2 regions of the Streptomyces sp. NBC_00820 genome follow, and region 2 is predicted to be linked to the other one. Evidence: riboswitches for the same ligand, from Rfam matches in the RefSeq annotation. Region 2 holds a riboswitch; the other holds the start of a gene.
What was found. Region 2 has a riboswitch for cyclic di-AMP ahead of OIB37_RS22365 (NlpC/P60 family protein). Riboswitches for the same ligand answer to the same signal wherever they lie in the genome.

Region 1 (3,591 bases), 3.6 Mb from region 2:
GACACCGGGCAAGCGGTTCATGCTGCCCGGCGCCCGTGTGGTGCTCGAACAGCCCTCGCTGCCCGAGCCCGCGTACGGACAGCCCAGCGATCTCGCCATCCAGGCGGCGGAGTTGGTCCGGACGCGCGCGGTGATGGAGGAGATGCTGGTCAGGCACACCGGGCGCGACGCCGAACAGGTCCACCGGGACCTGGAGCGCGAGCTGGTGCTGGAGGCGGCCGACGCACGGGAGTTCGGGCTGGTGGACGGAATCGTCACGACCCGCGGGATCGCACCCGCGTCCGGTGCGTCCGGTACATCCGGTGCGCCCGGCACTTCGGACGCTCTGGACGGGAGGTGAGGCGGCGATGCCGCCGGAGGAACTCCCGCCGCTGCCCGCGCTGACCCGCGCCGAGGGCGAGGTGATCGACCGTTACCTCCAGGGGGTGTCGTTTGGATCAGGTCGGATCAGGGCGCGGCGTCCGGTGCGGTGCCTCGCAAGGCGGAGGATCTGCCGCGTACCGGACGTACTCGGCTGATCCGACAACGCGGCGAGGTGCCGTGCCGGGCGTCGCGGACCCGAGCTGATCCAAACGACACCCCCTAGGTGGCCGACCTGCTGGGCCGGATCAACCCGGCGCGCGAGGGCGACACCTATCGGGGGCTGCGCGCGGCGCAGGCCCTCGTGCGCAAGGCGACAGAACTGCGTGACGCGCTCGCGTTGATGCATCGGCGGGGCGAGACGGAGCTGCACGGGGACACGCCGGCACGGGCGTTGCGGATCCTGGACGGCGAGCGCCGTACCGCGCGCGTCGTGCTCCCGCCCGACTGCGTCCGCCGACCCGGACACGCGGTCCGGTCCGAGGGGCCCCTCGTGTCGAGGGGCCGGCCCGACCGGGTCCGAAACGGCCCGAACGACGGACCGCCGACCGGTGTATCTCCAGAACGTTTTCCGGGCCTTCCGACTTGCGCACCGAGGGGGATCAGGGCCCGCGCGGGGCCGCTCCACCGCAGGTCGGGGGCTACGCAAGCGATCTGATGACGCCTCGAAAGCACCACTGTCCACCCGAACGGGCGAGTGGTGAGCAACACCACAAATCCCCGATTCCATTGGGATTTTCGCACCGCCGTGAGTGAAGATCCCTGTCTGACGACAAGCCCCCGCCACAACGGCGGGGCGGTCCGGGCGGACGCCGAGTCCTGCCGCCGCCCGGATGACCGGTCGACAGGAGTGGATCGGCAGGAGTGGAGGACCCGAGCAAGACGGGTCGCCGGGACGAACGTTCGCCGTGAGGCGGGCGGGCGTACCGAGCAGCCCTTGGGGTGAAGCCGCGAGAACGCGGCCGGGCAACTTCGCCAGCCCGAATCCGACAGGTCATCCTTCACAGGCGGCTGACGAAGGGTTGCGCATGACTGCGCTCAATCGTGTCCCGTCGCTGATGGCCAGGGCCGGTACGGCCTCGGCCCTCACTCTCGCCGCCGTGGGCGGCTCGATCGCGGTGCCCGGCCTCTCCGCCGACGCCTCGGCCGCGACCATGGCGACGAAAGCACTCCAGGTCGCGGCCTCCAAGAAGGGCTCCCCGTACCGTTACGGGGCCACCGGTCCACGCAGGTTCGACTGCTCGGGGCTGACGCTGTACTCGTTCAAGAGGGTGGGCAAGAGCCTGCCACGCACGGCAGCCCAGCAGTACAACAAGACCCACCACGTCTCCGCCGGCCGCCGCAAGGCGGGGGACCTGGTCTTCTTCCACTCGGGCTCCAGCGTCTACCACGTCGGCATCTACGCCGGTAAGGGCAGGATCTGGCACGCCCCCAAGACCGGGACGGTGGTTCGCCTGGAGAAGATCTGGACCAAGAGCGTCTGGTACGGCCGGGTCAGCTGACCTCGGCTCAGGACCGGAGCGGCTCCCGCCACCGAGCCGCTCCGAGCGCCGTCAGCGCCGCCCCGGTGCCCGCCCGCCTGCCGCGGGCGGCCCGGGGCCGACGCGCCCGCCCACGCACCCGCCCACGCGCCCGAGACCCTCAGCGCACCCGCCTGCCCCGCTCCCGCTCCCGCTCCCGCTCCCGCCGGGCTACGGCTCCTGTCGGGCCGGGGCACGGCTCCCGTCGGGTTACGGCTCCTGCTGCCCCGCGGCCGTGAGCGGCTCTGCCGGGACGGTCCAGGGCAGTTCGATGGAGACCGTCTTGCCGCCCTCCCGGGTGGGGCGGATGCGCAGCCTGCCACCGCATTCGGCGGTGAGGCAGCGGATGATGACCATGCCGCGCCCGTTGTCCTGCTGAACCGCGGCGGGCAGTCTCTTCGGGAGGCGTGGATGGCTGTCCGTCACACCGACGCGCAGGCGTTCGTCGCGGTCGAGGGCGATGTCGACGGTGAAGGTGGGTGACTGGCCGAAGGTGTGCTGTACGGCGTTGGTGGCGAGTTCCGAGACGATGAGCCGCACCGTGTCGGCCGTTTCGCTGCCCGACGGCAGACCCCACTCCGCGAGGATGCCCATGACGTAGGAACGGGCCGCGGAGACCGAGGCGGGATCGCTCGGCAGAGTGACGGATGCTTCCAGGTGATCTGCCATGGCGACGTCGTCCCTTTCCACGGAACCGCGGTCCGGCGAGGAGCGGAAGGTTCGAGTACGGTCCCGCACTGGTGGTTCCTCGTCAGACTGCCATCATCGGCGCCGGTCAGGGGACCGATCCACCAGGATGTGCATATATCTGTCGCTCGAAGCGGTGAACTCTGCGACCGGAGACCGCATTTGGGCGGCCTTCAGGGAGTATGAAGGAGGAGCCCATGCAGAACGGCCCCGCGGTACGACGCCGCAAACTCGGAGCCGAACTGCGCGCGCTGCGCGCCGGGGCGGGACTCACCAGCGGTGACGCGGCCCGTCTGGTGGGCTGGCACCAGTCGAAGGTCAGCCGCATCGAGACCGGTTCCAGTGGCGTGAAACCGGCGGACGTGCGGTTACTCCTGGACGCCTACGAGGTGCGGGACGGGCAGCTGTGCGAGCTGTTGCTGATGCTGGCGGGCGCGGAGGACGCGGGCGGCCGGCACCGCTGGTGGCACGCGTACCGCGGGGTACTGCCGCCGACGTACCGGGACTTCATCAGCCTGGAGTCGCAGGCGAGCGGGATGCGCACCCTGGAGACGTCGGTGGTCCCGGGCCTGTTGCAGACCCCGGAGTACGCCCGGGCGGTGACCCGGGCGGCGGTGGAGGGCGTGCCCGGGGAGCGCCTGGACGCGCTGGTGGAGGTGCGCCTGGCCAGGCAGGACGTGCTGCGCGCCGACCCGCCGCTGAGGCTGGACGCCGTACTGGACGAGGCGGTGCTGCGGCGTGAGGTCGGCGGCCCGGAGGTGATGGAGCGCCAGCTGGAACGACTGCTGGAGGCCGCGCGTCTGCCGCAAGTACGTCTGCAGGTACTGCCGTTCGGTGCGGGGGCACATGTCGGCCTCACCGGGCCTTTCGTTATTTTCTCATTTCCGAGCACTTCTGATCTAGACGTGGTTGTTCTCGACCAGTTGACGAGTAGCCTCTACCTGGAACGGAAAGAAGACCTCCAGGCCTATGCGGAGGCCTTCGACACCCTCAGGATCCGCGCTCTCTCGCCCGAGGATTCGCT
Region 2 (3,591 bases):
TCGTCATGATCAGGTCGTCGAAGTCGAGCGCGTTGGCCTCGCGCAGGCGCGACTGGTAGAGCGCGTAGGCCTGGGCGAGGGTCTTCTCGAAGCCGTCGGCGGCCTGGGCGGCGAAGTCCTCCTCGTCGATCAGCTCGTTCTTCAGGTTGCTGATCTTGGCGCTGAAGGCCTTGGGCGGGAAGCGCTTGGGGTCGAGCTCCAGGTCGCGGCAGACCAAGGACATCAGGCGCTTGCTGTCGGCCGCGTCGTAGATCGAGAAGGACGAGGTGAAGCCGAGCCGCTTCGACTCGCGCCGCAGGATGCGCACGCACGCGCTGTGGAAGGTCATGACCCACATGGCGTTCGCGCGCGGGCCGACGAGCTGCTCGACGCGCTCCTTCATCTCGCCCGCGGCCTTGTTGGTGAAGGTGATCGCGAGGATCTGGCCCGGGTGCACATGCCGTTCGCCCAGCAGGTGGGCGATGCGGTGGGTGAGGACACGGGTCTTGCCCGACCCGGCACCGGCGACGATGAGCAGCGGGGAGCCGGCGTGCACGACCGCGGCACGCTGGTTCTCGTTCAGCCCCTCCAGGAGGGCGGCCGCGTCGAGCGCGGGGCGCGGGGCGCCGTCGCGGTAGTGGGCGTCCCGGTCCGGCGGCACGTCGAACTTCCCGCCGAACAGATCGTCCGGAAGCGACTCCGGAGCGTGATCGTCCTCGGGCGGCGGCGGGGGCTCCTCCTCGCGCCCGCGAGGGGCCTGGAGGTCCGCCAGGAAGCTGTCGTCAAAGAGGCTGCTCATCGCTCTACGAGTCTAGGGCGCCGCACCGACAACCGGTCGCCACCTCGGGAACATGGCCGGTTTCGCGGAGAGTTGATCACCGCGCGACACGGGCCAGCTCGCCCCTCACCCTGCGAAGCCACCCGGTCACGACAGCGTGATCTCACCCTCAGGTCACGAAAACGTATCGGACATATGGCACACCAACCTTCACACGAGACACACGAGTTGGTTAAGTTGCGAGCAGGCCGCACGACCCCTTCCGGCGAACGTCGCCGGGCCGCGCGGCCTCCGCCGAGTCCGGTACGCCCGCGCAGGGCAGCCGGAGCCGGGGACCCACACCGATCTGGGGTGAATCGGCCCACATCCCGCTGGGACAAGGCCGTAGGGCAAACCTTCCGAACCACCCGCCCGAACCCGACAGCTAACCCGGTAGGCGGCATGTTGGAAGGAGTCGCCTCCCTTGGCGTCGCACCGCAAGCCGCACCCCTCGGGGACGAACGGAACCGGGTTCCGTGCCCCCGCCCTCGCCACCGCGGCCCTCACCTCCGTGGCCGTCCTGTCCCAGACGGCCGAGCCCGCCCACGCCGCGGACGGCGGCGGGCCGAGCGTGGAGGAGATCGAGAAGAAGATCGACGACTTCTACCGCGAGGCGGAGTCGGCGGCCGAACGCCAGGAAGCCGTCAGGGAGCGTGGCGGACGGGAGCGTGGTGGCCAGGAACGGGGCGGCCAGGAGCGTGGGGGGTGGGAGCGGAGCGCAGGGCAGCGCGGCCGGTCCGACACCTCGCACGAGAGGGCCGCGTCCGAGGAGAGCCCGCAGGACCGTCCCCAGGACTACTTCCACCAGAGCCGCGTGATGGACCGGCTGGCCTCGAACGTGCGGCAGCGGCAGCAGAACGCGAGGGACGCCGGGGCGGCGCGGTCCGCGGGGAGCACCGGGGACCCGGAGCCGCCGCGGACCCGGTGGGCGGCCGGGAACTCCGGGACACCGCCGACCCCACCGGACGCCCGCGGCCCCGAGACGGCGCGTGGTCCGGGAGACGGCCGCGGCCTCGGTACGCCGGCGCGGTCGCCGCAGGACCCGCACGCGCCCCACGGTCCGCACGAGCCTCACGCGCGACACGAGCCTCACGCGAGGCACGACCTTCACGCACAGCACGCGCCGCACGCGCCGCACCCGCAGAGCACTCCCCACGTCCGGCAGGCCGTCGACGGCCCGCACGCCGCCCCGAGCGCGGAGGCGCCGGCCCGGCAGCCGTACGACCCGAGCGTCGCCAAGACCGCAGTCCAGCGGAAACTCGCCTCCGCGCGCGGGCTGCTGACCGGATTCACGGCCCCGACCGGGCCGACGGGAACCGCCGCCTGGCAGGACGGCACCCAGCCGTCCACCCCGACCTCACCCCTGCCGCCCACCCCGCTCTCCGCCCCGACGTCCGCGTCCGCCAAGGCGGAGAAGGCGATCGCGTTCGCGCGCGCCCAGATCGGCAAGCCGTACGTCTGGGGTGCCAGCGGCCCCGGCTCGTACGACTGCTCCGGCCTCACCCAGGCCGCCTGGAAGGCCGCGGGTGTCACCATCCCGCGCGGCATCCACGAGCAGGCCCGCGCGGGCACCCCGGTCCCCGTCGCCGACGCCCGTCCGGGTGACCTGGTCTTCCTCCACGACGACGGCAGCCACGTCGGCCTCTATCTGGGTGACGGAGTGATGGTCCACGCTCCCCGCCCGGGTGAGTACGTCCGCGAGGACCCGGTCCAGCCCGATGCCGGCACGGTCGTCCACAGCGTCGTACGACCGGCCTGACGGCAGCGCTCCCCCACCGCGACGCGTCTTTCTCGCGCCCCACGCGCGCGTGCCCTCCGCCTCCGGACCGGGTGACTTCCTAGCATCGGCCGTATGCCCGGCATCTCAGATCTGTGCGTGTGGTGGGCGGGGCGTTCGCCCGCGGCGGGGGCTGCCGTCATGGCGACCGCCATCGTGTCGGTCGGGCTCCATCTGGCGGGTGCCGAGGTGGTGTCCCTGGTGGCCCTGGGGCTGGCCTGTGCCGCCTGGTCGGCGCTGGGCGCCGACTTCGTCGTGCGGCTCGTCGGGCAGCGCCGGCGGTGGATCGCTGAGGCGGAGAGTCCGGTCGCGATCACCGCCGTCGCGGCCACGGCGGTGATCGGCACCCGGATCTCGCTGCTCGGCCGGCCGACGGTGGCCGAGGCGCTGCTGGCACTGGCCGCGCTCCTCTGGCCGGTGCTGCTCCTGCCGGCCGTACGGCACCGGGGGCAGCGCATGCCGGGGACGGTGTTCCTGGGCTGCGTGGCCACGCAGGCGCTCGCGGTGCAGGCGGCGACGCTGGCCGCGGCCGAGACGGTGGCGTGGCTCGCGCACGTGGCACTGGTGCTGTTCTGGCTGGGGCTGCTGCTCTACGTCCGCGCGCTGGCGCGGTTCGATCCGTGGCAGGTGGTCAGGGGCTGCGGGGACCACTGGATCGCGGGCGGGACGCTGTCCGTCTCGGCCCTGGCCGGGGCCGAACTGCTCTCCGCCGACAGCACACGGCTGTACCTGTGGAACGACGACGACCGCGGCGTCCTGCACGACGCGACGGTCGTACTGCTCGTACTGGATCTGGCCTGCTACGTCGTCCTGCTGGCGGCCGAGCTGGCCCGGCCGCGGCCGGGTTACGACGTACGGCGGTGGGCGACGGTGTTCCCGATGGGGACGACGGCGGCGGCGACGCTGTCGGTCGCGGCCGCCCTGGGTTTCGCATGGCTGACGGTGCCGGGGCGGGTGCTGGTGTGGATCTCGGTGGCGGCGTGGCTGGCCGCCGCCGCGGGCGCGGTGCTCACGGCGC

Region 1: linked by a shared signal. The riboswitch ahead of OIB37_RS05995 (C40 family peptidase) and the one ahead of OIB37_RS22365 (NlpC/P60 family protein) in region 2 are both predicted to bind cyclic di-AMP.

What each region holds. Positions count from the first base shown of each region.
Region 1 is NZ_CP108882.1:1,299,633-1,303,223, forward strand. It holds gene OIB37_RS05985 (ATP-dependent Clp protease proteolytic subunit) at 1-340, shown strand, start outside; partial or broken gene OIB37_RS05990 (hypothetical protein) at 587-805, shown strand; cyclic di-AMP (ydaO/yuaA leader) riboswitch at 1,255-1,385, shown strand; gene OIB37_RS05995 (C40 family peptidase) at 1,389-1,862, shown strand; gene OIB37_RS06000 (ATP-binding protein) at 2,091-2,549, opposite strand; gene OIB37_RS06005 (helix-turn-helix domain-containing protein) at 2,765-3,591, shown strand, end outside.
Region 2 is NZ_CP108882.1:4,925,308-4,928,898, reverse strand. It holds gene pcrA (DNA helicase PcrA) at 1-778, opposite strand, end outside; cyclic di-AMP (ydaO/yuaA leader) riboswitch at 1,040-1,212, shown strand; gene OIB37_RS22365 (NlpC/P60 family protein) at 1,221-2,555, shown strand; gene OIB37_RS22360 (hypothetical protein) at 2,649-3,591, shown strand, end outside.